3 regions of the Syntrophomonas sp. UBA1041 genome follow, and region 2 is predicted to be linked to each of the others. Evidence: riboswitches for the same ligand, from Rfam matches in the RefSeq annotation. Region 2 holds a riboswitch; each other region holds the start of a gene.
The links. Region 2 has a riboswitch for cobalamin ahead of B2633_RS09665 (precorrin-6A/cobalt-precorrin-6A reductase). Riboswitches for the same ligand answer to the same signal wherever they lie in the genome.

Region 1: linked by a shared signal. The riboswitch ahead of cobT (nicotinate-nucleotide--dimethylbenzimidazole phosphoribosyltransferase) and the one ahead of B2633_RS09665 (precorrin-6A/cobalt-precorrin-6A reductase) in region 2 are both predicted to bind cobalamin.
Region 3: linked by a shared signal. The riboswitch ahead of B2633_RS00635 (alcohol dehydrogenase catalytic domain-containing protein) and the one ahead of B2633_RS09665 (precorrin-6A/cobalt-precorrin-6A reductase) in region 2 are both predicted to bind cobalamin.

The regions. Positions count from the first base shown of each region.
Region 1 is NZ_DCEA01000112.1:6,428-15,285, reverse strand. It holds gene B2633_RS16585 (hypothetical protein) at 1-191, opposite strand, end outside; gene B2633_RS16580 (Na-translocating system protein MpsC family protein) at 642-1,067, shown strand; gene B2633_RS16575 (SDR family NAD(P)-dependent oxidoreductase) at 1,374-2,303, shown strand; gene cobT (nicotinate-nucleotide--dimethylbenzimidazole phosphoribosyltransferase) at 2,579-3,634, opposite strand; cobalamin riboswitch at 3,714-3,901, opposite strand; gene B2633_RS16565 (DUF2284 domain-containing protein) at 3,960-4,658, opposite strand; gene B2633_RS16560 (efflux RND transporter permease subunit) at 4,722-7,838, opposite strand; gene B2633_RS16555 (efflux RND transporter periplasmic adaptor subunit) at 7,842-8,858, opposite strand, start outside.
Region 2 is NZ_DCEA01000066.1:14,737-26,319, forward strand. It holds gene B2633_RS09640 (precorrin-8X methylmutase) at 1-533, shown strand, start outside; gene cobU (bifunctional adenosylcobinamide kinase/adenosylcobinamide-phosphate guanylyltransferase) at 536-1,111, shown strand; gene B2633_RS09650 (cobyric acid synthase) at 1,108-2,646, shown strand; gene cbiB (adenosylcobinamide-phosphate synthase CbiB) at 2,648-3,595, shown strand; gene cobD (threonine-phosphate decarboxylase CobD) at 3,618-4,700, shown strand; cobalamin riboswitch at 4,789-4,960, shown strand; gene B2633_RS09665 (precorrin-6A/cobalt-precorrin-6A reductase) at 5,224-6,003, shown strand; gene B2633_RS09670 (energy-coupling factor ABC transporter permease) at 6,086-6,778, shown strand; gene B2633_RS09675 (energy-coupling factor ABC transporter substrate-binding protein) at 6,775-7,056, shown strand; gene cbiQ (cobalt ECF transporter T component CbiQ) at 7,053-7,841, shown strand; gene B2633_RS09685 (energy-coupling factor ABC transporter ATP-binding protein) at 7,826-8,659, shown strand; gene B2633_RS09690 (acetyl-CoA hydrolase/transferase family protein) at 8,740-10,107, opposite strand; gene B2633_RS09695 (uroporphyrinogen decarboxylase family protein) at 10,360-11,184, shown strand; gene B2633_RS09700 (guanylate kinase) at 11,270-11,583, opposite strand, start outside.
Region 3 is NZ_DCEA01000003.1:18,339-29,921, forward strand. It holds gene B2633_RS00595 (ABC transporter substrate-binding protein) at 1-737, shown strand, start outside; gene B2633_RS00600 (lecithin retinol acyltransferase family protein) at 1,059-1,568, shown strand; gene B2633_RS00605 (DUF4489 domain-containing protein) at 1,801-2,496, shown strand; gene B2633_RS00610 (methyltransferase family protein) at 2,733-3,296, opposite strand; gene B2633_RS00615 (50S ribosomal protein L25) at 3,404-4,012, opposite strand; gene B2633_RS00620 (DEAD/DEAH box helicase) at 4,213-5,364, opposite strand; gene B2633_RS00625 (hypothetical protein) at 5,760-5,990, opposite strand; gene trpD (anthranilate phosphoribosyltransferase) at 6,034-7,137, opposite strand; gene B2633_RS00635 (alcohol dehydrogenase catalytic domain-containing protein) at 7,144-8,223, opposite strand; cobalamin riboswitch at 8,277-8,448, opposite strand; gene B2633_RS00640 (formate dehydrogenase subunit gamma) at 8,463-9,209, opposite strand; gene B2633_RS00645 (4Fe-4S dicluster domain-containing protein) at 9,199-10,197, opposite strand; gene nhaA (Na+/H+ antiporter NhaA) at 10,745-11,583, shown strand, end outside.

The sequences.
Region 1 (8,858 bases), on a different contig from region 2:
ATCAAATTGAAAGCTTTATCATCATGGAATTTTGTGTTCTTAGTATCTTCCAAGCAACCATCTTCACTGTTTTCAGCCTCAAACATTCGCATTTTTTCTATTGCTTGTTCCTTTGGGCATGCAAATATGTCCAACACCAAATATACATGTGTCAAATCAGGCGGGTACTCAGGAATAACCATAATAGGCACGGCAGCTACTCCATGAATACTTTTCAGATTTGTTGACTATCCCCCGGAATACCTTTATGTTCCAATCCGATCAACGGAACCGTCCCCTTGATTGCTCCAATCCGATCAACGGAACCGTCCCCTTGATTGCTCTAAAAAAGCTTGCAATATAGCCAGTAGTGTTCTATTATTAACGTGTAAAATTATAATGGTTGACTATAGAGAACCCTTAAGGAGGCTCCGTAGGAAACCGATATCTATTAGGATTAATTCGGAATGTAATTTGTTTGGGGAATAAAATTACGAGCAGGCATTAAAACTTAATAGTGGTTGATTACAGAGAAACCAGTATGGTGGCTCTGCAGAAAACCAATATTTTGACGATAGGGTTTTAAACTTTGGGTTTTTAAACTTGGCCGTCAGAATATTGGTTTTTTGCTTTCTTTAGATAAATTAAGGGGAGTGGATACCGTGTCATTTGAAAAAGAATATGGCGAGCCAGAAAAAAACATAGTCCGTCTTGATGCCCGCAAAAAAATGGATGACCGCCAGCGCAGGCATATGCAGCACGAGCTCAAGGTTTACATGGAGCAGTATTTTAAAAAAAAGTTAGGCAAGGGGGTTGATTACACCAAGGTGGTGGTCTGGGAAGACATGCTCATCATTCGGGGGGAAAGATTTCTTACCGACCCGGAGATATATATTGTGGAAACCTCGGCGGGGCAAGATGTGGTCAGAGCAGCGCGCATGCAGGTGGCATGGCAGCATGCCATCGATAATGTGCCATATTTTGAGGAAAAACTGCAGGCCAAGGCTATTCACCAGACCTATGATGTTGAGCCGGAACGTGATTTCTGGATTCATGTGGTGGTTTTTGACCGGGTATTGACCGAATAGCGAAAATTACAATTACATATCTTGGTGGATCGCGAAGAAACCTTTATGGGCGGCTTCAAGACAGACCAGTATTCTTATGAAAAGTCTTATTAGATGACAGTAAGGATATTGGCCCTTTGTTTTCAAGCATAAACGAAAAGAAAGAGGTGATGTGCAAACGATGATTCAGGGCGATGATAGTTGGGTATGGCGCTTTGCCCTTATCAGGGTATTTCACGGTGATCATAGCCTCCCTCCATTAGGAAATACCCTCTATCATAAGTAAAAATACCTGAGAGAGAAGATTTTAGAAAGGTGGAATTTATAATGGGTAAATTGGATGGCAAAGTGGTAGTAGTGACAGGTTCAGTTTCAGCAATTCCTGGTTTTGACTCTATCGGATCAGCAACAGTTCGTGAAGCATTGGCTGAAGGGGCAAGAGGGGTAGTTGTGTCCGACATTAATGACAAATTAGGTGAAGCTTTTGTTAAGGAATTAAACGATCAATACGGTGAAGGACGCGCAACTTTTGTTCACACTGACGTATCTCAACCTAAAGATGTTGAAAAATTATTTGAAATTACAGAAAAGGTTTATGGCGTTGTAAATGCAATAATGGCTAATGCCGGTGTGGTAACTGCGGAAGATTTCGATAAAGACCCGGAAGAAGTTTTAAAATCCCGCAAATTTATTCAAAGCATTAATGAAGATGGGGTATTCTATACAGCCTTATATGGTTCTCGTTTAATGATCAAACATGGAATAAAAGGTTCAATCGTGATGGTTTCAAGTATTCACGGGGTTGCCGGTCGTCCTAAAGTTGTAAATTGTGAAACCGGTGAAGTTTTTATTGAACGCTTCAATTTAATTCAATATACAATGGGTAAACATGGCGTAGTTGGTTTATCAAAAGCATTGGCCCTGCAATTGGCGGATTACGGTATACGTGTAAATACTGTAAATCCAGGTTATATTATGACCCCATTATTCCAAGCAGCTGTAGCTGCCGATAAAAATGATTTGGCAGCCCAAGATTCATTGGCGACAGAAGCATTTGACTTTGCGCAATTAGCAGCATTACATCCATTATGTAATGACCCGGTAAAAGATAAAGAAATCGTACCTCGCGGTAAATATGGCGGTCGCATGGGAGTTCCTGCTGAAATTGCCAAGCCTGCAGTATTTCTAATGTCCGATGAAGCATCCTTTGTGACAGGTCAAAAATTAGTAATTGACGGAGGTTATACGGCGGGCTAAAAATAAACGGATCAGGGCGGCTTTTAGCCAGTGTGGGGTAACCCGTGAAGACAGCCGATCATTCGGCATAAGTTTGTTTGGTAGAAAGAGGCTGTTCCAAGAACAGCCTTTTTTAAATATACTGACCCGGTTAAGTGTTAGCGCCGCCATTGGCTTCCTCTGGACTGAACATATGTTCCATACCCCGGGGCTATAAGTGTACATGGATCAGCCTACGTATCGCTATTGGAAGGTAGTGGCTGGCCCTTCCATTAGGTCTTGTCCGTGTATCTGTGTCATTCTTTGTTGGAAACGCCGGCTTCTCCGAAGGTGGCCATCTCTTTCATAACTTTTACGGCCGCTTCAAAGATCGGGAAGGTTAAAACCGCTCCGGTGCCTTCGCCCAGCCGCAGATCCAGGTGCAGGATAGGTTGCAGGCCCATATATTCCAGCATAATGCGGTGCCCGGGCTCCTGGGAAAGATGGGACGCAAACAGAAAATCCTGACAACGTTGATTCATCTTGCATGCCATGAGAGCAGCCGCGCTGGAAATGAAGCCATCCACTACCACCGGTACGCGCCGGGCTGCAGCGCCTATAATGACACCGGTCAAGGCGGCGATTTCCAGTCCCCCTACTTTCTTCAGCACATCCAGCGGCTGGCCGGGATCGGGCTGGTTTAGCTCCAGGGCCTGTTTGATTACCGCGATTTTCTTGTGGCGGCCGCTGTCATCAAGTCCGGTGCCGCGGCCGGTGATTATATCCAGATCAACCCCGCTAAATACAGCCAGAATGGCGCTGCTGGGAGTGGTGTTTCCGATTCCCATCTCCCCGGTGGCCACCAGGGCCGCCCCGGCATCGATCTCGGCCTGAACCAGTTCTATTCCCACTTCAATAGCAGCCACTGCTTCAGCTTCGGTCATGGCTGCTTCCCGGGCCATGTTGCGGGTTCCCTCCCGGATTTTGCGAACATTGAGCCGGGGATGCTCAATGGCCGGACCCATCACTCCCACATCTGTGACCACCACTTTGGAGCCGGTATAGTTGGAAAAAACATTAATGGCGGCCCCGTTATTAAGGAAGTTCAGTACCATTTGCGGGGTGACCTCCTGGGGATAGGCGCTGACTCCTTCGGCCACCACCCCATGGTCGCCGGCCATGACCATAACCACTTTAGCCCCCAGTTCGGGGATAGTTTTACCCTGGATGGCGGCCAGGCGCACTACGATCTGCTCCATAATCCCCAGGGCGCCCAGGGGTTTGGTGAGATTGTCCAGGCGCTTCTGCGCTGCTTGCGCCGCTTCAAGGTTCGGTTCTCCAATACTCTGCAAGGTTGCTTCCAGTCGTTCCATTTGATAAAACCTCCTTTAGTATTAGCCAAAATTAAAAAGTCCCCAAGCCATTAAGGCCTGAGAACTTTACCTTCATTCTCAACCAGATGTTTTACAGGCAGGTTTCCTGACTCCCGGATCAAACGCTCCTTAGATACAAGCCAGCCTTCCCAGTTTCCCAGTGGCTATACGGCTTGGAACTCCCCGGTTACAGTGGCGGGTCCGTTCAGGTCTTGCACCTGATTCCCTATTATCCCCTAAAGGGGCACCCGAAACATAAGGTAATTCAATTTTTTTAATTATATACTTGCACATGAAATACTGACAAGCACAAAAATAATCCGATCTATAGAGTAACTGAATATCTCTCTTCCAAAATCAGCCCCGCTTCAGAGCTGCCAACCTGGTATTTTATGCATTCCAGACTGTTCAATACCGGCTCCATCCGCTGTTCAATGGCCTGCGGCAACTCGGGGTCCGGGCTGAGCAGCCCCATGACCTTGATGATGTATTCGGTCTGATTGCCTTCCTTGATCCATTGCAGGGTGATATCAAAAACATCCTTCAGGGTCTGGGTCACATCCACTCCGGTAGCGGCGATGGAATAAGCGCGCCGTTCAGGCTTGCGGCAGCTCTCCTCACCCAGTTTGAAACTGCAGGTTTCCGTGCCACATCCCTGGCAGTGACCGCAGTTCAAGAAAAACAAGCTATCCGGATGCTGGCCTATAACCGCATAGCCCAGTTGATTCAGCATATCTGACAGAACCAGGTCCTGCAGGCTGAAATCTTCAGCCGCCATCCCGGCCGGCTTAAAGCGGGAAAGAAACTTGGCATAGATCAAAATACCGTAAGGGTATTTTACCGCTACCTCCGCCAAGGCCGGGGCGTAAGGCGGACAGCCCCCGGAGGCATAATCCGGGCATCCCTCCCGGCAGTAGCCGGTAATCCGGTCATAATCATGGCAGATTTCGGAAGAGTCGATCAATTTAAAGCCGATTTCAAGGGGATAGTTGTCTCCCTGCTTATCAGTGTATATGATCCACATAGTTCAACCTCCTGCATGGCGGTATTTTTCAATATATTTGACAACCGTCAGTTATATAACTGTTTATGGCGAATAACCGTCCCGTTCTGGGCTAGTGGCATGCAAACCGTCCGGTGCGGCAGTTGGGCTCGCTTCAATGTCCTCAGGCACAGGCTTTTTACGCCAATGAGTCAAGTCGTCGAAAAGGGTATAGATCACCGGCACCACCACCAGAGTCAACAAGGTGGAGGTGATCAGGCCTCCGATAGTGGCATGGGCCATCGGGGCCCGCCATTCGGCTCCTGCTCCCAGGGACATGGCCACTGGCACCATTCCCAGTATCATAGCGGTAGTTGTCATTAAAATAGGGCGCAGGCGGGTGGCGGCAGCCTCCCGCAAGGCTTGATTGCGTTCCACTCCCCTGGCCCGGGCTTGCTTGGTAAAGTCGATCAACAGTATGGCATTCTTGGTTACCAGGCCCATCAGCAAGATTACGCCGATCATGGAAACCAGACTCAAATCGCTGCCCATCAGGAACAAGCCCAGAATAGCTCCGACAATGGCCAGAGGCAGGGAAAACATGATGGAAAAGGGATCTATATAGCTTTCAAATTGTGCCGCCAATATGAAGAATATGAACAGAATACCTATCACCAGGGCTAAGCCCAGCGAATCGAATGTGTCTGCCATGCTTTCGGCATCACCTCCGGCATATACCCGATAACCGTCTGGCAGCTTGAGTTCCTCCTCCATGCGCTGGGCAAACTGCTTATTAAAATCTCCCAAAGAAATGCCCCGCAGATTGCCGATCAAGGCAATTTCACGGGAGCGGTCAAAGCGGTCGATAGAACGCGGGGAGGTGGAGAAAACCTGCTTGGTAACCTGACTCAGGGCAATATTACCGTTTGAGGTCGGCAAGTACACCCGGCTTAAATCGGAAAGGCTGCGGCGCTGTGATTCGTTGAGCTGCAAACGCACATCAATCGCTTCCCCGCCCTCTTTATACTGTGACACCACCCTCCCGGTGAACAGGGTGTAGAGGGTATCGCCGATATACCCGGTGCTGATGCCCAAATCCGCGGCTCGCTGCCGGTCTACCTCCAATCTGGTCTCCGGGCTGCCTTCCCGGTAGCTGTTGGAAACGTCAACTACCCCGGGGATGCTTTCCAGGATGCCCTGGGCCTTTGCCGCATATTCAGCCATTAGCTCTATATCATCTCCCTGGATACGATACTCCCAGGCGTATGTTTCAGCAATGGCAGTGTTGAAAAGCATGCTGGCACTAAAACCAGGCTGGGTCTGCAATTGCTGCCGCATTTCCGCCGCGATGTCTTCCATACTCGCCTTACGCTGGCTCTTGTCGGTCAACTGCACAAAGATGCGGGCGTTCTCGGCTGAAGTGGAAACATAGGTGCTTAAAACCTGGGGATGACGGCTTATAATCTGATCCGCAGCTGCTGCTACCTGGGCGGCGGAATCCAGGGTGATCCCGGCATCCAAATCCAACAATACGCTGAACTCCCCGAAATCACTGTTGGGTACAAAACTGGAGCCCATGAACGGTATCACGAACAGGCTGCCGACGAATAACACTCCCGCTACTGCCAGGGTTTTGAGGCGATGCGCCAAGGCTGCGTCCAGCAGCAGCAGATATTGCGATTTGAACCATTCAAATCCCTGATCGAATGCGGTCAGGATCTTTCCGATTACTCCCCGATACTGGTCCTCACCCTCCTTGAGGTACCTGGAGCCCAGCAATGGAACCAGGGTGAAGGACACCAACAGGGAGACAAACACACTGAATATTACCGTCAGACCAAATTGCTTAAAAAACTGCCCTACCATGCCGGTCATCATACCTACGGGCAGGAACACCGCAATCACCGTAAAGGTGGTGGCCATAACCGCCAGGCCGATTTCAGCGGTGGCCTCCCGGGCGGCCTCTAAGGGGGTTTTGCCCAGGTGCATGTGCCGGACAATGTTTTCTATCACCACGATGGCATCATCTATAAGCAGACCTACCGACAGTGACAGGGCCATGAGGGACATGGTGTTCAGGCTGAAGCCCATAAACCATATCATCAGGAAGGTGGTGATGATGGAAGTAGGAATGGCCAGGGCGCCAATCAGGGTGCTGCGCCAGTTGCGCAGAAATAGGAAGACAGTCAAAACCGCCAGAATGCTGCCCTCAAAAAGGGTAATCAAAACACTATTTACCGCGGCCCGAACCCGCACGGAATTGTCCCGCACTACATTGATTTCGACCCCGGCGGGCAAATCCTGATTCAGCCTATTGATGGCGGCTCGTATGTCATCAGCGAGCTGTACCGTATTAATACCGGACTGTTTAACGATATTTAGTCCGATTACCGGCTGTCCCTGATAAAAGGCCCGGCTTTCCGGTGTTTTGACAGAATCCTTAACAGTTGCGATGTCTGTGAGCTTTATCAATATGCCCCCCCGGTGGGCTACGGGGAGGTCGGAGAATTCCTTGAGACTGCTTATTTCCCCTGCAGTCCGCACCGATACTGTCCGATCCTCGCTGTTAAGGTTGCCAGCCGGCACATCCATGTTTTCCTGCTGCAAAGCTGCCGCAACTTCAGCGGGGCTGATGGCGTAGGCGGAGAGCTTGTCGATATCCATATCAATATGGATTTCCCTCTGTTCATCACCGGAGACCTCCACCATCCCCACCCCGGAGGTGGTCTCCAGACGCGGCTTGATGATATTTTCGACCAGCTGGCTGCGTTCCAGCAACGAACCATCACCGGTGACCGCCAGGGTCATAATCGGGGCCTGGGTGGGATCATAGCGGGAAATAACCGGTTCGTTGATATCCTGCGGCAGCTGATTGCGGATGGAGGCCAGCTTGTCACGCACATCCTGGGCAGCAATTTGGCTGTTGGTTTCCACCGTGAATTCCGCCCACACCATGGCGACATTCTCACGGGTCTCGGCATAAATGTGCTTGACCCCGGCGATCTGACCTATGGCCTCCTCCACTTTAACAGCCACATTCGCTTCCATCTGTTCCGGAGAGGCCCCGGGCTGGACAATGGTGACCGCCACAAAGGGAAAATCCACCTCCGGCCAATCATTGATAGCCAGCTGCAAATAACTGAACAGCCCCAGGGCCACCAGGGCCAGAATGCTTACCGTTGCTAGAACCGGACGTTTCAGGCTTAGATTGGTTAAGAACATGGCCTATACCCCCTGCTCCGGGACGATTTGGATGGGGTCGTTTTCTTTGAGCTGGTTGACGTTGCTGGTAATAACGGTTTGCCCTTCGGCCAGGCCTTGCTTGATTTCCACCCGGCCATCAAAGATCGCGCCGATTTCAACCGCAACCAATTTGGCCGTATTATCCTGGGGAACAAAAACGTAGAACTGCTCCTGTTTGGATGTCAAAGCCGCCTCGGGAACACATAAAATGCTGGTCGCTTCCCCGGTATGGATTACTGCGCTGGCAAACATGCCGGAACGCAATATGCCGTCCGGGTTGGGGACCTTGATTTTACACTGAAATATCCTGGCTTGAGGGTCTGCGGCGGGATTTACTGAAGTTAAAACACCTTTAAAGGTCTGACCGGGATATGCATCGACAGTGACATCCGCTTCCATTCCAGTTTTGATCTGTCCCAAATCAGACTGGCTTATGGAAATGATCACATAAACTTCGGCTAGATTCTGCACTTCCATTAAGGCTGTGCCTGGTGATACCATTTGCCCGCGGTTCACGCTGCGGTTGGCTGCCAAACCATCGATGGGTGAGGACACCCGGGTATTTTTCAAATCATCCCGGGAGTTGTTCAATGCAGCCTGGGCCTTGGAAACATCTGCTTCGGCAGCCGTCAAGGCGGCCTGTATATCTTCGAAATCCTTATCCGAGGCCGCTCCCGCCTGATGCAGTTGTTTCAGTCTCTCATATGCGGAGCGGGTGCTTTCTAATTGGGTCTGAGCCTGAACGAAAGAGGCTTGATTGACCTCTACCAGGTTGGCATAAGCTCGATCATCTATCTGAATCAAGGTCTGTCCGGATCTAATACTGGCACCGTTGTCGACATTCAAGCTTTCAACTATGCCGGCTACCCGCGCCGAGATCAGGATTTTTTCCACTGCGTCAATGGTGCCGCTCACATTGAGGTTATTTTGCCGGATCACCATTTCCGCTTGAGCCGTCCTTACCGACTGCGCCCCGGCATTGACGCTTTCCAGGTTCGA
Region 2 (11,583 bases):
AACAGATAGTCAAACGGGTTATTCATACTACCGGCGATCCCGACATAGTAAAATACCTGCGCTTTCATCCCCGGGCCATCGAGGCAGGTCTTTCCGCATTAGAGGGCGGAGCCCACGTATTTACCGATGTCAACATGCTTAAATCAGGAATCAACGCCGCCCGGTTGGAAAGCTGCGGCGGGCAGGTATTATGCTTAATCAGCGAGCCCGCGACCATTGCTAACAGCAAAGCTTGGGAAATCACCCGGGCGGCTGCGGCCATGCGCCAGTTCGGGCCCCGCTTGAATGGGGCTATTGTGGCCATCGGCAATGCCCCCACAGCCCTTTTCGAAGTTTTGGATCTGGTTGAACAGGGGATATGCCGCCCCGCCCTGGTGGTAGGCACCCCGGTGGGCTTTGTAGGGGCCGCCGAATCCAAGGAGATGCTGGTCGGCCAGGACTTGATACCTTATATCAGCCTCCTGGGGACCCGGGGAGGCAGCCCCATTGCGGTCAGCATTGTCAACGCTTTACTCTACAGTGAAGGGGCTTAAATATGCTGGAATCGATAATGGTCTTGGGAGGCGGCAGTAGCGGCAAGAGTGTATTTGCCGAAGATCTGGCCCGGGAAATGGAATCCTTTTATAACTGTGATGTATTCTACCTGGCTACTGGCATTGGCTGTGATCAGGAATTTGCCGCCCGGATTAAGAAACATCAACAGCGCCGCCCCGGGCACTGGCACACCGTGGAGGAACCGCGCCGTCTGGCCCGGGCCTTGCGGAACTGGAAGCATCAGCCCAGCGTTGTGCTGGTAGATTGTATTGGCACCTGGACCGCCAATCTCATCTACGGCGAGGATTGGCAGGAGAGCCGGCCCTGGTCGGCGGAGCGGGAAGAGGCCTGTTTGCAGGAGGCAAGGGACTTTATCGCCGCCTGGTCCGGTCTGTCGGGAGCGCTGATCCTGGTGGCCGATGAAGTAGGGATGGGTATTGTGCCGGAGTATCCGGATGCTCGTATCTTCAGAGATCTAAACGGCAGAATCAATCAGATGCTGGCGGCAGCGGCGGAGCAGGTCTATTTTGTCACCGCCGGGATAGCCAACCGTATCAAGGGAGGGGGAGCAAGGTGAAAAGACACCAGGCCATAATGGTGCAGGGCACTTCTTCAAATGTAGGCAAAAGCATGTTGTGCACCGCTTTATGCCGCATATTCGTTCAGGACGGCTACAAGACCGCACCGTTTAAGGCCCAGAATATGGCGTTGAATTCCACGGTCACTCCCGATGGAGGCGAAATCGGCCGGGCTCAGGGAGCTCAGGCAGAAGCGGCCGGGTTGGCTCCCAGCGTGCTCATGAACCCCATACTCATCAAACCCAAGCAGGACAGCGAGGCCCAGATCATCACCCTGGGGGTGCCTTATGCCGATATGTCGGCCACAGCCTATCGCCGCGATTTTCTGCCGGGAGCGGTGTCGATCGTCAGGGATTGTATAAAGCAGCTTAAAGAGCAGTATGAGATTCTGGTGATAGAAGGGGCCGGCAGTCCGGCCGAAATCAACCTCAAGGATCGTGATATCGTTAACATGAAGACCGCCGAATTGGCTGACGCTCCGGTTTTGATGGCGGCTGACATTGACCGCGGCGGGGTGTTCGCTTCTCTGATCGGCACCCTGGAGCTATTGGAGCCCCATGAAAGGCAGCGGGTGAAGGGTTTTATCATCAATAAATTCCGCGGCGATATCGGCCTGCTGCAGTCCGGCCTGGATTTTCTTTCGCAACGCACCGGCATCCCGGTTCTGGGTGTGGTGCCGTATGTTCATGATCATGGCATCGATGAAGAAGACTCGGTGTGTCTTAGCGAGAAGAATGGATGGGGAGCGGAACAGGCCCCGATCCGGGTGGCAGTCATGCAGCTGCCGCGCATCTCCAATTTTACTGATATAAATGCATTTATAGGACTGCCTGACACCCGCATCCATTATGTTCGTCCCGGAGAGGCCCTCGGTCAGGCCGATCTTATCATTATCCCCGGCACCAAGAACTCTATCCTGGATATGCTCTATTTGCAGGAAAAGGGTTATGATCAGGAAATCCGCCGCTTGGCTGAAGAAGGCGCTTATGTGGCCGGTATCTGCGGCGGTTTTCAGATGCTGGGACAGGAGCTTCTGGATCCGGACGGCACTGAAGCCGGGATCGGATCCCTGCCCGGGCTGGGCCTCCTGCCCGTGAGCACTCTGTTCGGCCCCCAAAAGAGCACCCATCAAGCCCAGGCGAAGATTGTCAGCAAGCAGGGCTTGTGGCAGCATTTGTGCGGGCAGGAAGTAGAAGGCTACGAGATTCATATGGGACAGAGCGCCCTCATCGGGGCAGGCTGCGGTCTAACCCACATTTTTACCCGCTCCGGAGAAAAATGCAGTGTGTGGGACGGGGCCTGCAGCGACAGCGGGCGGGTGTTCGGCACCTATCTGCACGGCATCTTTGACAACCCGGCGGTTATGCTGGGCGTTATGAACGACATCCGCAAGAAAAAGGGATTTCCCGCTCTGCACAGTGAGGATCTGCCCATGACGCAGAGGCAGCACAAATATGATCAATGGGCCGATCTGGTGCGGGCTAGTTTGGATATGGACAAGGTATACCGGATTATGGGTTGGGGAGAGGCTTGAGATGGAATGGATCATCTTGACAGCAGTCTTATTAGACCTTCTGATCGGAGACCCGCGCGGAGTACCCCATCCGGTGATATGGATAGGCCGGGCCATACGCCGATGTGAAACGGCGGTGCGCAGCTTTGCGGCCAGCCCCGCAGCCTTGAAGCTGGGGGGGGGCTTGATGGTCCTGGCGGTGGTTCTGGGAACCTACCTGATCACCTGGGGAATCATAACCCTGGCCTATCTGGCGCATCCCTATGTGGGTGCGGCCGCAAGCATTCTGCTCATGAGTCAGACCCTGGCCATCAACAGCCTCTATCGACATGCCCGGGAGGTTCTGCGCCCCTTGAAAGAAGGCCGTTTAGAACCGGCCCGCCAAGCCCTGGCTATGATTGTAGGCCGGGATACCGAGCACCTGGATGAAGCCCAGCTGGTCCGCGGAGTGGTGGAAACGGTTTCGGAAAACACTGTCGACGGCATCACCGCGCCGCTGTTCTATGGTTTTTTGGGCGGACCGGCCCTGGCTATGGCATATAAAGCCGTCAATACCCTGGATTCCATGGTAGGCTACAAAAATGAAAAATATCGCTATCTGGGCTGGGCCGGGGCTCGATTGGACGATGTGGCCAATTATATTCCGGCCCGGCTGACCGGCTTGCTGTATCTACCCCTGGCCCCGTTTACCCGGGGCGGTTTTTCCGGGGTGGTTAAAACCATATGGCGCGACGCGCCCCGGCATCCCAGCCCCAACAGCGGCATTCCCGAAGCGGCCGTAGCCGGGGCGCTGGGGATACAGCTGGGAGGCCTCAATTATTACGGCGGCATTGCCTCACCGCGGGCGGTAATGGGTCAGCCCCTTCATCCGATGCAAATAGATCACATCAAGCAAAGCCTTAGCATCATGCTCCTGGTAAGTGCAGAGGCGGTAGTCCTGGGAGTTCTGTTATCCCGCTGGTGGGGTTAGACAGTTCAGAGTAGGAGGTGTTATGGGCAGTCAACATTTATGCAAACCGGTTCATGGCGGCGATGTGTGGAAAGCCGCCCAGAGGTGGGGGATAGCGCTTGACGAGATCCTGGATTTCAGCGCCAACATCAACCCTCTGGGACCGTCGCCGCAAGCCCTGGAGGCAATTGAAAGCAATATCTCACAGCTGACTCACTATCCCGAACCGTGCGGCGATTCCTGTAAACTGGCCCTGGCTCAGCACCTGGGGGTGGATAAGGCCAATTTGGTCCTGGGCAACGGCGGTTCGGAATTAATCTACCTTCTGGGAAGGATGTTTTATAAAGGGCGGCTCTTGTTGTTGGCCCCCTGTTTTTCCGAATACGGAGAAGGCCTGGAAAACCCGCGGGTGGTTAGAATTGCCCTGGATGCCGATAAACAGTTTAGGCTGCCTTTGCCAGAGATCAGGGAGGCCCTGCAGCCCGGTGACCTGATATTTATCGGTAATCCCAATAACCCCACCGGCAATCTTTTTAAACCGCAGGAATTGCTGGAGTTGGCCGCTTATGTGCAGGACGTCCGGGGAGTTATGGTGGTTGATGAGGCCTTTCTGGATTTCGCCGGCCGGGAACTCTCCATAAGCCAGGAGGTGGAGCACAATCCCCACCTTGTAGTGGTGGGATCCTTAACCAAATTTTTTGCTATTCCCGGCCTGCGTCTGGGTTATGCGGCAGCCTGTGCAGAACATATCAAACGCATGGAGTTTTTGCTCCCCACCTGGCGGATCAACACCCTGGCTCTGGCGGCCGGGCGGGCTTCGCTGGCTGATGTGGCTTATATGGAAAAGACCATCGCCTTTGTCAATCAGGAAAGGCAGTTATTCATAGAGCGGCTGCAAGAGCTGCCGTTTTTGCAGGTATTCCCCGGGGTAAGCAACTTCCTGCTCATCGACGCGGAAAAAAGCGGCCTTACGGCAGACGAGTGGCAGGAGCGCCTGGGTCCCCGCGGTATTTTAATCCGCAACTGCTCGAATTTCGCAAACCTATCCCCATATTACTTCCGCATCGCCGTAAAAGGCCGCGATCAAAACCTGCGCCTCGTAGAGGCCTTGAAACAGGTCAAGTGAAGTAACTTTATTAAATGCCAGGTTTTTGAAAAAGGTTTTAATTTGCGTACCAAAAAAGATTGAAATATTTGCCCAAAACCGATAAAATAAGACTTAACTAAATAACAGTGAAGAATGACACAGGGAAGATGGTGAAAATCCATCACGGTGCCGCCACTGTAATGGGGAGCCTTTTACTGAATGCCACTGGATGAAGATCTGGGAAGGCGTAAAAGGCGATGAACCTCAGTCAGGAAACCTGCTGCATTCTATTTAGTCTACATTAGCCCACGGTGCATGGGTGTGTACGATGGTCGTGAACCACAACCCTGTATCATACGGTACAGGGTTTTTATATTGAATAAACATAGGGCGCCTTTTCCTGAGGGAAACGGCTGAAAAGACAATCGGTGCCAAACCGAGCCAGTGACTGTATTGGGAGAGTGTCTGCCAGATCTGGTGACACGATGATACCTGAGCCAGTAAGCAGCCTGTTCTTGCTGTCACCGCCAAGGTGAGGTTTCAAGATGTGCTGCTATTTTTTATGCCTGTAAGCAGGGAGGGAAATGGGTTGATTATGCTGGTCGCAGGAATTAAAGAAGCCCCCGAGATCATGGCACGGATTATTGAATGCGGTTGTCAGGTGGTTGTTTATCCAACCAATTCTTCCTGCCGTCACCACATTATCGACGCCGGACTGGGATGTCATCTCCTGCCTGATCATAACCTGGATTTGATGCAGTTTGTTAATGACCAAGAGGTGAAAATAGTGATTGACGCCAGCTCCGAGAGCAGCAGCGGCCTTTTCGAAGCCATAAACCAGATCACCCCCGCACCTCGATATATCCGCTATTACCGGGAGGAATTGGAACTGCCTGTTTCGCCGTTATTGTTCACGGTATATTCATTTGCAGATGCGGTGGACAAATTAGTTGAAATCGGCGCCAGAAATGTATTCTTAACTACCGGGAGCTATTGCCTGGACAGCTTCTGCAATGACTCCCGCCTGCAGGGGACCCGGTTTGTAGTCCGCGTACTGCCGGACTGGAAAATAGTAAAGAAATGCCAGGATATTGGAATTCCTATCCATGATATCGTGGCCATGCAAGGCCCCTTTTCCCGCAAAATTAACAAAACATTATTCAAGACTTATAATGCGGATGTCGTGGTGACGCGGGACAGCGGCAAAATGGGCGGCGCAGACACCAAAATCTCGGCCGCCCTGGATCTTAATCTGACTATTGTTGTCATCAAAAGAAAGACCTCGCAACAATATCCTACCGCCTGCGGGATAAAGCAGTTAATGGATTTAATACAGCGATAGGGGGGAATAGACTTAATTGATTTGCCTGATATAGCTGATTAAAAGAGTGAACTGATCGTAACCAGGAAGGAGGTTAACTATCTTGTTATCATTCGGAATGCACATAATGGAAGGATTCTTACCGCTGCCCTGGGCTGTGGCCTGGTTTGTCTTAATGCTGCCTTTTCTTTACCTGAGCATCAGAAAAACCCGGCAATTGGTGGCCCAAAACCCCAGAGCCATGCTGTTGTTAGCCTTTGCGGGCGCCTTTACTTTCGTGCTTTCGGCACTAAAACTGCCATCTGTCACCGGCAGTTGCTCCCATCCTACCGGGGTGGCCCTGGGAGCCATTCTTTTCGGGCCTGCCGTAATGGTGCTTATCGGCCTGATCGTTTTATTATTCCAGGCCCTTCTTTTGGCCCATGGCGGGTTGACCACTCTTGGCGCCAATGTCATGTCTATGGCAATCGTAGGCCCGCTAGTGACTTACGGCGTTTACGCCCTCCTAAAAAAGACCAGGCTGCCCCACTGGGCTGCAGTACTCATTGGGGCGGCGCTGGGAAGTCTTGCCACCTACTGCGTTACTGCCCTGCAATTAGCTTTAGCCTACCCGGGAGGTCCCGACGGTTTTTATGGGGCTTTGATCAAATTCACCGGCATTTTTGCAGTGACACAGGTACCTATCGCTATAATAGAAGGCATATTGACCGTATTAGTGGTGGATTTGTTATATGCGTACAACCGGCAGGAAGTGGAAAGCCTGCGTGACATGAGCATCGGAGGTGAGCAGGCGTGAAGAGAAATCTTATATTGATCGCCATCATGTTGTGTCTGGTAGTCTACGCCTTATATAGTAATCAAGGCGCAGAGTTTGGCGGAGCCGACGGGCAGGCTGAGGGTGTCATCGAAGAAATCAATCCCGGCTATGAACCCTGGTTCAACCCAATATGGGAGCCTCCCAGCGGAGAAATCGAATCCCTGCTGTTCGCCTTGCAAGCGGCCCTGGGGACAGGATTCATATGTTACTATCTGGGCTACAGCATAGGCAGGAGTAAAGGCAGGGCTCAGGCATGAACAGCATAGACCAGGCCGCCTACAATTCTCCCTGGTACCTGCTGCATCCGGCTGTTAAGCTTGGTCTGACCCTGGCCATCCTGGTAGTGGTTCTGGCACTTGATTCCAGAACCATTTCCTGTCTGGTAATCCTGGCAATATTCGCCCTGCTGGTGGGGAAAGCCAGGGTCTCCTGGCGCTTATATCTTGGTTTAATGGCAATTCCCCTGGTATTCCTGACGGTGGGTTGCGTGAGCGTGGCCATAACCAACAGCACGCTTTCAACTGGTATCTGGCCGGGGGTTTATGCCGGAGGCATGTGGTGGGGCGTTTCCCCCCAGTCTTTACAGGAGGCTATAAACCTGCTTTTGCGCAGTCTGGCCTGTGTAAGTGCCATGTATCTGCTGGCCTTGACTACGCCAGTGGTGCAGCTGGTTTACGTGCTGCGCTTGTTCAAGCTTCCCGGTGTGGCAGTCGATCTGATGGGATTAATCTATATGAATATCTTTATCTTTCTGCAAACCGCCCAGGACATCTACGTGGCCCAACAGTCCCGCTGCGGCTACCGGGGTTTTGCCGGACATTTAACTTCACTGACCGCCTTGCTCAGCAACCTTTTTATCAAGAACCTGCAGAGAAGCAACGCCTGTTATGACGCTTTGCTGGCGCGCGGATTCAAGGGCAGCCTGCAGGTTTTGGATGAACAGTATATTGTGCGGCCTCTGCATCTGGCTCTAAGCGGCATGTTTATAGCCAGTCTGATTTTGATCCATAGTTACGGGGGATGGATATGCACTCTGATTTAATAGCTGCCGAAAACCTGGCCTATAATTATCAGGACGGCACCAGGGCCTTGGACGGGGTGACCCTCTCCCTGCCCCACAATGCGAAAGCGGCGATTCTAGGTCCGAACGGGGCTGGCAAATCAACCTTGTTCCTTCACTTCAACGGTTTGCTGCGCCCGCATTCAGGCCTGGTTTACTATAAAGGCAAAGCTCTGCAGTACCATACAAAGGCGCTGCAGGTATTGCGCCGGGAGGTGGGAATAGTATTTCAAAACCCGGATAATCAATTGTTTTCCTCCAGCGTTTTTCAGGACATCTCTTTTGGCCTGATGAATCAGGGATGCAACCCGGCCGAAGCCCGGCGCAGAGTGGAGGAAGTAGGGAGCAAGCTGGGCATCGAGCCCCTTTTCTCCAAACCCACCCATTTTCTAAGCGTAGGCCAAAAGAAAATGGTGGCTTTGGCCGGCGTTTTGGTTATGGAGCCAGAATTGATTATCTGTGATGAGCCTACCGCAGGACTGGATCCCGGCAATGCGGAGCGCTTCATGCGGGTTCTGGATGAGCTGCACCGGCAGGGCAAGGCCATGGTGATCTCCACCCACGATGTCAACCTGGCCTACCAGTGGGCCGATGTAGTGTGGTTGTTAAATAAAGGAAAAGTCCTGGCCCAGGGTTCCCCTGTAGAGGTTTTTTCTCAGAGAGAAGTTTTAAAAGCCGCCCGGCTGGAGACCCCCTGGCTTTTGGAAACCTGGCAAGAGATGGCCGCACTCGGTCTGGCCTCACCCAACCTGCCCCCCCGCAGCAAATCCCAGTTCCGCCAGACGCTGATCAAACCCTAAAAACCCCGCGCACAGTAATATAAATATAAAAGGACCCTCCCCCTGTAACAGTAATAAGGGGAAGGGTTCTGTTTACTCGATCAGGACTGGGTTATGTTGCTGATTGCGGCACTGAAGCCGGGGTAGAAGTTCTTCTGCAGGGACTTTCTCAGTTCGCCGCGCAGGTCGGGATGGGCGATCTCTATCAAAGCCAGAGCCCGCTGACGGCGGCTTTTGTTTCTCAAGTCGGCCACTCCATACTCCGTGACCACATACTGAGCGTAGGTGCGCGGAACCGTCACCGGAGTGCCCGGGGGAAGCTCAGGCAGGATCGATGATGACAGGCTGCCGTCCGCCTGTTGGCGCGCTGACGACAGCAAAGTGACGCCTTTGCCGCCCTCTGACCAGTAAGAGCCCAGCATGAAGTCCAGCTGCCCTCCGCCCCCGCTAATCATACGGTGTCCCCAGCCTTCGGAGCTGATCTGGCCGCTTAGGTCCATCATGACGGCCATATTTATAGCCACCAGGTTGGGGTATTGAGCCAATTCAACGGGATTGTTGGTGTAGGAGGAGGGATAGAATTCACAGGAAGGATTTTCACTGATGTAATCATAAAGCTCCTGGTCCCCCATACAGATGGTGGCCAGTGTGACCCCGCGATGCCGAGGTTTTCTGGCATTGGTTACGATGCCCTGTTCCACCAGCTTGTTCAGCCCTATAGGGAACATTTCAGTGGTGATACCCAGGTCATGTTTGCCTTCCAGGCCGCACACCACCGCTTCTGAAATGCCGCCGATCCCCATCTGAATAGTGTCGCCGTCATTAATCAGGTCCAGCACGTATCCGGCGATAGTCTTCTCCATTTCGGTCGGCTGACTGCGGGAAAAGATGGGTATAGGGCTGTTGTGTTCGATAAAACAGTCGAATTCGGATACATGCATCCAGTTGTCGCCCAGTACTATGGGCATATTCTCGTTGACCTCGGCGATGGCCAGGCGGAGTTTGCCCGAGGCCTTGCCCTTGCGGACGGTCTCCATGGTGTAAAAATTGGTCAGGCCAAGATTGACGTACCCCTTACTGTTTGGCGGTGTGATCATGACTATGTAGACATCGGAGTTGGCTGCCATCTTATCTCCAAAATCGTGGGCGGTTATTGGTAAAAAATCTGGTATGAGGGTAGAATGAATCCTGCGGATGGTGCTGATGCCAAAGGCCGGGCAATAATCGATCCTGCCCAGTAAATTCCCCATGAACCCGGGGTCGTACAAGCGGTTGGGCCGCAACTGCACTGCATCCGCGATCACAACCCCGGTAAGTTCTTCATGGCGATTCAGAATGGCCTCATACATAGGCGGGGTGCAAGCCCCAACACCAAGGGCAATGCCTACAAAATCCCCGGATTGAACCCTGCCCGCAGCCTCTTCGAAAGAGGCCTGATTCTTGCGATAATGCTCCTCCCAAACTGACATTTACTATACCCCTCCTTATAATATGCGGTAACGCCGCTATTCCTTGTTTATCTATACAGGATATACTGGCATTCTCTATAAGCGTATTCCGCTTTTTGGATTATTTTTCCTTCTTTCCGCCGACAGAATGTTGGGATGCTAAATACATTTATTGACATCTGCTATAATATTTTTAGTTGGAAGATAATAAAGTAACTTTATACTACAGGCCAGAGGCAGCCATAATAATTTTTCAAGGAAGCCAGCAGTGATATGGGTCGTTTACGCGTATGGAATGCGCTCCGCAAAACAAAATCTGACCGGCCCCCCAAAGGGGAGATGGTGATTGAGGATGCTTTCCTCCGGGAGGCCGGGCTGTCCAGAGAAGCCCTGCTGGAGGAACTGCAGGCTGATTTAGTAAGCCTGCCCGTCGATTTTCGATCCAATATAGACTGGTCTTATTGGTCCGGAAAGGACTATTTTACCTTCGCCTTAATCAACGGACCTTTTAATACTTTGATCGAATCACTGGGATGGGTTCGGGCCTCGGAGTGGATAGTGCATAAGCCCAGCATCAGCCGGGGGTTCATGGGCAATTATCTGGAAAGTATCTATAAAGCGGTCGCCGGTGCGTTGGAGGGGGGCTGCGAGGGGCTTATTCTGGGAGATGATCTGGCTGGGAAAAGCGGTCTCCTGGTAGATCCGGCTTACTTGTGCAAGTATTATTTTCCTGAATTGCGGTGCTGGCTGAAGAAAATGCAGGTGTCAGACATCCCCATACTGTTTCATTCCGACGGCGATGTCACAGGGATAATCCCCGATCTGGCCCGGGCGGGGTTCTGGGGCATACACGGCCTGCAACCGGATGCCGGTATGAACCCCGGTGTTGTTCCGCCTGAAATGATTAAGACCTGGGTGTGGTGGGGCAATTTGCAGTTTGAAGGGCCACTGGGCTTGAAAGACCCTTTTCAGCTCAAATCGGAAGCCACCAAGCTGTGCCGGGATTGGGGCCGGGCTCCCGGTTACATCCTGGGCTCCTGCGGGGGCCTCTATCCCGGACTTCCCCTGGAACTGGCAAGAGCCGCCTACCGGACATAAATTGTCAGGGGTATGAAGTTGATACACTACAGAGAGTAGGTCGATATCCTCGTGCCCCTGACACCAATAAACCGTAGTCAGTAATTTATTTCTCAGGCCACAAATCCTTATCCCACTTTTCGGCATGGGAGGCAGGCTCATTGCGCAGCAAAGCGGCAAAAGCCTCCACTGCTTTTAAAGCGTCGCCAAGCGGATAGTAGAAAGCATTCCAGTTTTCACTGTCCTCACCGTCATGGTTGGGGATGATCCAATCAAAATGCCAGGCCAGCTCCAATTCCAGAGGCGCGCTGCCGGCCCGCTTCTCGATGTTTTCCAGATCCTTAAGAGAGAGGATGCCCTTTTGTCTCTGGGTGCGGCGCAAGAGTTTACGGCGCATCATATCCACCAGCGTTTCCCTTA
Region 3 (11,583 bases), on a different contig from region 2:
TCGGTTTAGCCGGCCCGGAGGCCAGTGTCTACGTCTATAATGAAGGTAAAGAAGACTATGGAGTGGTATTTGCCCAGTTGACCAACGGAGACGGCACCTTTTTGATGGGCCGGCAGCCCGATCCCGAATTCCAGTGGAGCGATTTGAAAGGCAAGACCATTATCGGAGGACGCAAAGGCGGAATGCCGGCCATCATACTGGAATATGTCCTGGAGAAGAACGGCATGACGGTGGGAAAAGATGTTTTTATCGACACCACCATGCAGTTTGCAGCCATGCCGGGGGCTTTCCTGGGCGGTCAAGGTGATTATGTGATCATTTTTGAGCCAACCGCTTCAACAATGGCCAAAGAAGGCAAAGCCCATATAGTAGCCTCGCTGGGCAAAGAAAGCGGTGAAGTCCCCTATACCGCTTATTTCACCAAAAAGAGTACCATCGAGAAAAATCCCGAGCTGGTGCAGAAATTTACCCGGGCCGTCTATAAGGGACAGCAGTGGGTAGACAGTCACTCCCCCGCAGAGATCGCCCAAACCATCAAGCCCAGCTTTCCGGATGAATCCGAAGAAATACTGATCAGCGCCATTAAGAACTACAAAGACCAGAATAGCTGGAAGAAGGACCCCTTATTGCTGGAAAACGATTTTTATCTCCTGCAGCAAATCATCAAAGATGCCGGAGAACTGGAAAAGATAGCCCCTTATGACAAAGTGGTCACCGGCCAGTTTGTGCCTAAATAAAAGTAATCAAGCGGAGGGCTTCGGCTAATAGAATCCCTCCGCTTTATCTCTGCACCATGCGGCCTTATGGAGGGCGGTATTATTCACCGCCCCATTTGCATTTTCCCTGGATACCTTTAAATTGGATTCGAAACAGCCTGCCGGAGAGGAATTTAATGTATAATTATATAAAGATTAGCAAAGCGGGGTGATACTGATTTAATGAATCGGAGGAATAATGCCAGAGGTCGTAGTTTTCATATTATGTCGACGAGTATAATCTGAGGATCGGCATCGTAGACTTTAAATACAACGCTCAACATCAGTTTAGGGGGAGATCACATGGCTGATGAGGTTGTATCGGCAAGTTTCGGCGATATTATTGGCGTTTACCGCGGTCCCACCAAACACTATGGGGTTTACATCAATGACCATAGCGTGGTGCATTATGCCCCGTATATTGACGAATTTGAGAAGTACCACTATATCCGGGAAACCACCCTGGATAGATTCCTGCATGGCAAAACCGGCTATTTTATCTGCATTTTTCCTGAGACTAATGAAAATGAACCCATCGACGTATTGGCGGCCCCGTTTCGAAGCTTAACCTCCCTTATCGACAGGCTAAAGCTGTTGGAATTAATCCGGCAAAGCCCCTATTATCGAATCTACTCGCCCCGTCAGACTGCACAGCGGGCATTAAGCAAGGTTGGGGAGCGCGAATACAGTCCTTCCATCAGCAATTGCGAACATTTTGTGGTCTGGTGCAAGACCGGAATTACAGAAACCTCCAAAGTAAAATGCTTATTGGGCTTATTGCCCAACGTGCCGGCAGTTCTTTCCATAAACTAGCATAAAGCTAATTTCTATATTACGGAACTCCCGATAATACGGGAGTTCCTTTTTGTTGACCCCGGGCCACACAGTTGAACTCCCCGCATTCACAAATGATTGATAATTCGCATTTCCCGCATCCGGCACAGTAACCAAATTATGGTATTAGAGAATAAACTAGAGTAAATCTAAGCAGCCGTTTATTTATAAATGGCTTGGCAGATTATTTAAAGATATAGGAGGTTATTATATGAAAACCCGTTATCAGAGAGATTCCTACAGGCGTGATAATCGCAGGGAAGAGGATTATGATTATTCCCCTTATCCCAAGAAAGATTATTATGAGGAGCAAGACAACTATTGCCCTTTTCCCAAAAAGGACGATAACCAGGATTTTAAGAAGGATAAAGACAAAAATAAACCCGATTTTGAAACTGAGACGATCTTAAAGTGCGGCACCAGTGTGGGCTCCGGTCCGATATCCTGTAACGGCATTTTGGTTAATGGGGCGGCTTCATCCGGTATCAACAACAGCAGCTATGGGGTTGTTCAGGCGACAGTTTCTCTTGACACCAGCGATTTGATCGACCCCACTGTCAAATTGGACTTCTTTTCACTTATTAGTTTCAGAACCACCGACGACGACAACTTTCTGCTGCGTTTAGTGTTCAAGCTGAGCAGGGTCTGCTGCGGCAGTCATGTTCCTCTCGGCACCTGGACCTTCGAGAGACAGTCTAACGAAGATTTTGTAACAAACCAGAATGAAAACGAATTCGTACAGCAGTCAGATTCCTTCGCTTTCAGCTTCTGCGCTTGTGAAACCTGCCCGGAATGCTGCCATTATGTTGTTGAACTTGTCAGCCAGGAATGCTTTAATATTGCATTTGCTACCGTCACCAATATTTCGCTCTCCGCTCTGGCTGTTGGTAAAAAACGGAAGAAATAGACCAAAATTCGGGAATAGGCCGGAACGATTTTGAAATGCCTTCCAAAAAGCGAACAAAATTTAATGTGGGCCATTGAAGATTTCTTTGGCCCTCAGGTAATCAGCTTAATGGAAGGTCGGCGAGCACGAGAAATATCCAGGTATGCCATGCCTTCCAGGGACGAAGGTCGCCCGTATCAAGGTTGTCTCCGGCTTTATTTGCTTATAAAGTACCCCATCGGATTCAATTCGCTGTATCAAAGATACCTGCGGACTTTTTGGCAGTATCGCAGGTATTGTTCACCGTAGATCTTTTGCAATGATTCCTCCTCGCGAAGAACCTGGCGATTCATGAGCCACAGACCCGCCAGGAGGTACAATAATACCACCCAATTGGGGAAAATCAAAAATATACCCAGGAGTATGAACCCGAAAGCGGTATAAATGGGGTTGCGGCTGACAGCGAAGGCGCCAGTTGTTATCAGAGCGCCGGGCTGATCTTCATCGATACCCACCCGAAAGCTTTTGCCAAAAGAAGTCAGGCTTAAAAAGAAAAAGGCCAGGCCCAGTATACACAAGGCCACGCCGATCCAAGCCGCCATATCATTATAAAACAGTTCAGCGCCGAATTTCGGCCAGTTCAGAGCGCTGGCAAAGATGAGATAGAAGAACAGCAAAGCAAATGGAGGAATGAGGAAATCGGTTTTATCCATCTCGCCAAACCTCATGGCTTTGATGCCCAGTTTTCGCATCAGAATAGCCCGCGAGATCACCAGAGTAATAAGCAAAAGTATAGTCCCAACTGCAAAATAACCCTGCATCAAGACTGCTCCTTCGAAAGTGTGATTATGTCTTCCCTGCTACCCAATATACACCGAAATAACCCCCTTGGGGACGGTCCCAAATTTGTCACGTCCCCAATTGCGCCTTATTCGGCTGCGGGTTCGGCATTCTCATTGATCTCTGGGTTTTCTTCGGCTTCTGCGCTCTCTTCAACCGGCAGATTATTGATCACTGCATAGACGGCATCTTCTTTTTCGCTTACTTTTATCTGCGGATCCAGGTTGAAGTCGTCTACAGTGATTGAATCGCCTAAATTCATAGGTGCCACATCGATTTGTATGGCGTCAGGCATCAAATCCATTCTTCCCGTAACAGGAACCTCGTATTTGTAGACCTGAAGCTGCAGTTGTCTGTCTGCCAGATCTTCCACATTTCTGAAAACAATAGGAACGGATAGTTTGACCTCCTGATCTTTGGAAACCAGCTGCACATCGATATGGGTAATCTGCTGCGAAATCGCATCCCGCTGCACTTCTTTGATAAAGCCCAGTGTCTTATTGTCGTTAAACAGAATCGTCACTCTGGCATTGGAGCCATGGCGCTTAAGAACTTGCTGCAAGGCCGCTCTGTCGAATTTGACCGGATTACTCGCCTGCATACCTTCGCCATAAATAACCCCGGCCACAAAGCCCTTTTCCCTGAACTTGCCGCGTTGTTTGCTTCTTTCACTCGCCTTTAAAATAGTCTCTTCCATAAAAGTACTCCTTTTGGCAGGTTGTGCCATTGAATTTATTACAATATATTGTTGCCATTCTTATAGCTTTTATAGCTTGACCCGGGCTTTCTTATGAAGATGCTCCCCAATGGAGGCTGTTTTCCCGATCTTCCCGGGACTCAGGCTCTCATTGGGCAGCCGCTGATTTCGGGCTCTTGAATAGCCCAGGCAATATACAATTATCTGGCAGCCAGGCTCACTGCACGGGGCAATTCTCGGATGACAGGTAATTTTCGGGATATCAAGGCCTGTATATCCCGCAGGTATTTCCTTTCCTCGCGGTCACAGAATGATACCGCCGTTCCTCCCAGACCGGCCCGGCCGGTTCTTCCAATCCGGTGCACATAGGTTTCAGGCACATTGGGCAGGTCGAAGTTTATGACATGGGACAGCTCCGGCACATCGATGCCCCTGGAGGCGATATCGGTTGCAATCAGCACTCTGGTGCGTTTGACCTTGAAATTGTTCAAGGCCAGCTGTCTGGCTTGCTGTGATTTGTTGCCATGGATGGCCTGGGCAGGAATCCCTGCGTTGGCCAGGGCTTTGGCCACCTTGTCAGCTCCATGCTTGGTCCGGGTAAACACCAGGGCAGAATCGATGGAGTCGCTATTTAACAACTGAATCAGCGCCAAGGTCTTATCCTTTTGATCCACAAAATAGACAGCTTGTTCGATAGTGTCCACTGTCGATGAAACCGGGCTCACTGCAACCCTGACCGGTTGTTTCAAAATATCATCTGCCAGCCTGGCAATTTCCGGGGGCATGGTTGCGGAAAACAATAGAGTTTGCCTCTTAACCGGCAGCCGGGCGATAATCTTTTTCATATCGTGAGCAAACCCCATGTCGAGCATGCGGTCGGCCTCATCGAGCACAAACATCTCGACCCGGTCCAAACGGATATGCCGCTGGTTCATCAGATCCAGCAGCCGGCCGGGAGTAGCCACCAAAATATCCACACCCGCCCTCAACTGATTGGTTTGCGGAGCTTGCGACACCCCGCCAAAAATAACCGCGTGCTTCAGCCCGGTATATCTCCCGTAGGCAGCCAGGCTTTCGCCTATCTGCACCGCCAGTTCACGAGTTGGAGTTAAGATTAAAGCTTTTATGGCCCGAAGTTCTCTCAGGTTGGACTTCCCTTTATAGATGGTCTGCAATAAAGGGATCGCGAAGGCCGCGGTTTTTCCGGTGCCAGTCTGGGCGCATCCTACCAAATCCCGGCCTGCAAGGACCACCGGTATGGCCTGCTCCTGTATCGGAGTGGGCATGGCATATCCGGTCAGCTTCAAAGCCTTCAGGATTGGCGTAATCAGGTTTAGTTCTTCGAAATTCAAATTTTTTTCTCCTTACATGTGGGCTTGCCACTTATTTAAATGCAGGCTATGCCCTCACCCCGTTGGCTGCGGCACAACCTTTTGTTAATTCATCTGCAAATGCAACCTAGTAAATATGGTTTCACCGTATTAATGTAAAAAGAGCGGACAACTCATAATAAATTGAGTTTCCCGCTCTGTAAGCCCATATTGCCTTATACTAATATAAGCAGTTGAAAAAACAATCTTACTCAGCCATGATAGCATACTATCGGAAAGAAATCAAAATCACGGCAAAACCGGTTTTGACTGATTCTGTCCCCAGGGACACTATTGCCGGGCCCAGGTGCTTAAATATTCAGTAATATTGGCATCTGTATTTGTTACGGCTTTGCTTTACCCCGGAGCCTGACAGCTCAAATCTGGCTGCTGCGCCAGGCGGATATGTCCTCCCATTCGGTAAGGCTTATATGCATCTCGACCAGTCGGCTTGCCACCCCTTGCTGCTTTAAGCCCGTCATAATGCCTTGCACGTATTCCGCCTTTTCCGGCGGGTAGACTGATGCCCGGGGCAAATCCACCATCATGTACGGATCGCCCTCTTTGTAGTATCCCGCTTCGGTTTTAATCGCCAGCATTTTAATCACCATGCTCCTCCTCTCCGGGGTGACAAATCGTCGGGAATGTCTTTTACATCTTCTCCAAAAGCTGGTTAAGCCTGATAATGCCCCGTTCCGGGCGTTGATTTTGTGCTGACACCCATGCTCTAAGCTTTTGCAGGGCCAGGCCCTTGTTAATCATTTCCCTGGCAGCCTGCAGGCAGTCGGCCAGAGATGACTCCGGTCTGGTAACATAGATGACCAGTGCGGCATTCAGGCAGGCAATATCGGTGCGGGGGCCGTTTTCCAGCCCCGCAATCACCCGCAGGAATTGCAGGACCTCCTGTTCCCTGTCGATATGGGGCCTGAGATCCTCCAGACTGGCCTGTTTAATTCCGTAATCCTGCGGGTAAAAAGAAAACTCGCGAATTGAGCCGTCGGGATACAATTCTGCCACCAGGGTCTCTCCCAGGGTGGAAGCCTCATCCATGCCCTGTTCGCCGCCGGCGTCCAGCCCGTGTACCACCAGGGCGCGCCGGTATCCTATTTCGTTCATCACCCTGGCTACCGGGGTCAGCAATCCCCGGTCGTAGACGCCGCGGACGGCATAGCGGGGCAGGGCCGGGTTGGCCAGGGAGGCCGCAATGTTCAGAACTGTTCCGAACGAAATCTGGGATAAAATTCTGCCCAGGCTTTGATGAATATGCGGGCTCATACCATTAAAGATACCGATACCAGCCGTTTCAATGCTGTGTTTCACCAGTTCCGGTGGACCTTCAACATCAACGCCCAATGCTTCTAAAAGGTCGATGGTTCCGCAGCTGGAGGTAATGGCGCGGCTGCCGTGCTTGGCCATCACCACTCCCGCAGCTGCCGCAATGATAGATGCGGCAGTACTGATGTTAAACGTTTTCAGGCTATCCATCCCGGTGCCGCAGTTTTCCACCACATCAGCATGGTTATCCAGGGCAACCTTGCAGGTGTCATGTTCATATATAGCCTCCCAGATCCCGGCAATCTCTTCAGCGGTCTCACCTTTGGCGGCCAGGGCGCTCAAAAATGCGCCCTGATGCATGGCCGACTGACGATCCAGCAGAACTTCACTGAATACTGTCTTGGAACGGTCCCGCGGCAGATCAACCTGGTTGATCAAATCAGCAATAGTCCGGCCAAATTCCTGTGCGCATAATGACATCTCACATTACCTCCCTTTTTTCATATCCATCGCTATTTTCATTTCCTTCCCCGCAGCTATCAAATCCAACCCTTCTTGCAGTTCATCCAGTCCGATACGCCTGGAAATCAGGTCTTTGACCACCACATCCCCTCTTTCCATCAACTGCATGGCGGAGCGGTTATTACGTATGGAGCATCCATATGCGCCGATAACGGTTAGTTCCAGGTAGTGAAGCAGGTTCCATTCATCATTGGTGAAGCCCGGCTGCTGTGACATCCCGCTGAAGAATCCAATCCGCCCCCGCTTGGAGCATACCTGCAGGGAGCTTCTGAAGGCATTGGGATCGGGACAACAAGGTATGACGACATCAGCCTGGCCGTGATCTGTAATGACCGTGAGCGCCTTTCTGAGCCCTTCAAGATCAGCCAGTAAGTGGCATCTATTTTCCAAATCCTGCAGACGCATCATTCTATCAGGATGGCTCTCCACTATGAAGATCTCTTCAGCCCCCCGGCTCCTGGCCAGCCGGGCGTTTAATATTCCCAGGGGACCGCCCCCCCAAATCAGGACTGCATCACCATGACCGACATGCAAAGCGTCCTGCATATTAATGGCACAGGCCAGAGGCTCTGACATACAGGCTTCTTCAAATGACAATCCCGCCGGGATGTGATTGAGAATGCCCCTCTGGGCCGCCGCAGCAGGTATGTGCAGATACTCCTGAAAGCCTCCGTCACGGTGGAATCCCATGATTTCCACCCGGTCGCACAGGTGGTCCAGACCTTGCCGGCAAAAATGGCAGTTTCCGCAGGGCACACCGGGTGAAACCTGCACCCGGTCCCCGGGGCGGAATTCAGTCTGACTGCAGGCCTCAACCACGGTGGCGGTTATCTCGTGCCCGAGCACTCGGGGAAGCCGCAGATCCCGCTGTCCGATGGTGTAGGCTTTCATATCAGTACGGCACAAGCCGCACACCTCGGTTTTTAAAATGACATCCCCCTCCTGGCATTGAGGTTCGGGACGGTCTTCAATACGGATGCTGCCGATGGTCTCCAAAACCGCTGCTTTGATTTCATTCACCCCCATAAAAAATAAAAAACCCATACCTCAAAAAGGTATGGACTCTCCAATTCCGCACCAGGTTTTTGCCTTTCGGCTTCAACCTTAAGCTACAGGCAGGTCTCCTGACTCAGCTTCTTCACCGGCATGCCCCTTCCCCCTTACCGGAGTGGCTGCGGCATCGGCTCAGCATTACAGTGGCGGGCCCGCCCGGGATTTGCACCCGGTTCCCTATTCTCCCTGTCGGGCACCTGCAACTCTCATGGCCTATTTTTTTGTTTATACTAGGATGAATTCCCGGTTTTGTCAAGGCAAGATTTTCCCTGCTCCGCTATGAGAACTGCTTCAGGGTGTACGGGTGGAGACGTGAGGCCGGCTTCACGGTGCTCTTTATTCAGTTTATCCCACCACGCAGCATGGCGATGTATTACGTACTCCCTATCGATATAGCCTGTGAACATACTTGCTACCAGGGGCCGGTTAGCCTTGATGAGAAACGCTGCCAGGTGAACAATAACCGAAAGCAGCAATATCACGGTAAACAGATTATGAATCTGCGCCAGCCAGAATACCGTACCCACTGAAAATTCCATCCCGGGCAGGTTTTTATATACCTTCAGTATTCCGGTTACAATCAAGGCCATTACCGAGAAAGCAGTCACCGCGAAGGCCAGGCGTTGTTCTGCCAGATATTTGTCATTTTCCGGTTCCTCGGCCAACCCCAGCATGGAAGCAAATATCTGCATGGACTCCTTAAAATCACCCCTGCGGGGTATGATGTCCCATCTTTTACTGACAATTAAATAGGTCACATAATAGGCACTTATAAATATTAATGCCATAGCTGCCAGATAATGCAGATACAATGTAGCCAGAAAATTGCTCGACCAGGCCAGCCCCGGTAGTTGGTCCACATAATATCTTTTGTAAACGGGCATTTGTCCAAAGCCGGTAAACAACAGGACAAAAATAGACATCGCGGTAACCCAATGAGTAAAGCGTATAGCTGTATTGTGGCGCTTAATCTTCAACGTCATTGCCCCCTTTCATAATCTGGTAAGTACTTATTCCTGCTGCCAATACCCCGGCAACAGGAGCCATTAATAAACCGCTCAAGATATTACCAGGCTCGTCAAGTGGGTTTTCAATATTTACCGCCATATCGACTCTGCCAGTCGTGCCGTCCAGATCCTGGTCGATAATGGCAAGATTGATAACTTCAAAAGGTATCATGGAAATATAGAAATTAGCTGTTCCACCGTTCTCCTCATCTCCGTACACATAGCCTTGATTCTGGCGGGCCCAGTTCTGTGCATACTCATGCAGCTCATACTGAGGGCCAAACATAATAGCATTCCTGGGACAGGCGTTTACGCAGGCCGGTTGCTGTCCCTGCTTGATCAGATCATGGCACATGTCACATTTATACATAACTCCTCCTCCAGCCAAATCCGGGACTACTTCCAAATACAGCCCTACCCCGCCCTGGCGCTGAGGGATATGCCAGGGGCAAACGTCCCTGCATTTAGCCCCTCCAAAACACCCCTTGGGGTTGATCACCACTGGACCTTCGGCGGTCTTATCATTAACACCAAAAGGACATAAAGTTGAACAGGGCGGATTGTCACAATGCATACACTTGCGGGGAACATGAACCTCGATCTTTTTCCCCTGGTGTTCCACCTCCAGATGCTGGACATAGGTCCAGTTGTAGGGGGTGAGGCGGTCGGTGACATGCCTTTTTCCAGACCAGTCCTCATGTTTGGGCTGTGGCCAATAATTTTTAATAGGCTGCTGTGGCTGAGGAAAATTGAGTTCATTTTTAACCCGGCATGCCAGAACACACTTGGGGGTATCCTGATGCACACAACCATCACATTTATTCAAATCATGCAGAATAGCGTAGTTCCCAGTTGATCTGGTCCCGGCCAGAACTTTGCCTGCACCGGTCATGATGCTGGCCGCCGCAATCCCGGATATTGTGGCCCTTTTTAAAAATGATCTGCGAGTCATAGTCATAACCTTCCTCCGTTTTATGTACCCATACAGGGTATAGTATATATATATTTTATTTATCCCAAGGTATTTTGGCAATAGGGGATATTGTTTTTAGCGGGCAGGCACGGGGATCAAATTTTTGGCCTATAATGTTCCATCAGACTCATTTTTTTGCTACTATAAATCAAAAGCAATAATATTAATGACGGTCAAAGTGCTTCTGGTGAAAACTTGGAGTGCGGGGATAAAATACCTAAGTTTTGCAACCGCAAGATAGGGTGTTTTTCTATGAGAAACGGTTACTGGGGTGGGTAGCCTGTAACAGGGCTGGCCGCTTTTTTTATTGTAGATTTATCAACCTCATTGGTGTTATATACAGAGGTTAGGAATAATAGGGGAACTGTGAATCCACGTTGAAAGGATTTACTGAGTATATGAATAAGGTCAAAGGTTGCCAGCTCAGAACTCAGCAGCGAATTACCGCATTATCCGGGAATTATATACCCAAGATTATCTTAACGAAGGAGAGATTATGAGGGACAATAACGGTCTGTTCCTAACGCAAATGATGCGGCCATTATCCAAATTTCTTGACGATAGGATGAGAAGCATTTTACTGCTGTTTTCAGCGACTATCATTGCCTTTATCTGGGCTAACTCCAGTTATTCCGACAGCTACTATGCCCTATGGGATACTCTCATCACCGTCAGCATTGGGAGATATGGAATTAGCAATAGTTTAGGCCATTGGATCAATGATGCGCTAATGGCCTATTTCTTTTTTGTTATTGGGCTGGAAATCAAGCGAGAGCTTTTGGTGGGAGAATTATCGAGCATTGAAAATGCTATTTTGCCGGCCATCGCTGCTGTGGGAGGCATGGTATTTCCAGCCTTGATCTACCTGCTCTTGACCCAGGGAGGCCCTGGTCACGCGGGCTGGGGTATTCCCATGGCAACTGATATTGCCTTCTCACTGGCTTGTTTAACAGCTCTGGGTTCATCAATCCCCCTGGCTTTAAAAGTATTCCTGATGGCTCTGGCGATCTTTGATGATATGGGGGCCATCCTGGTAATTGCGTTGTTTTACACTGAGCAGATAAGTCTGGTAAATCTGGGTTTTGGCTTTATTATTCTGTCAGTATCGGCTTTCTTAAATTTTAAAGGCGTAAGGAAAACGTATCCTTACGCTCTTCTGGGTATCGCACTATGGGTGACTTTCTTTCTTTCCGGCATTCACGCTACTATAGCCGGTGTATTGCTGGCATTTACTATTCCGGCACGGGCTCGCCATAATCAAACACAGTTTATATCAGAGGCGGAAGGTATCATAAATAGCTTTCCTAATGGAGATTTCCATCTCATGTGTACAGATGAAACTCAACGGAAAATGATGAAAAAACTAAAGGT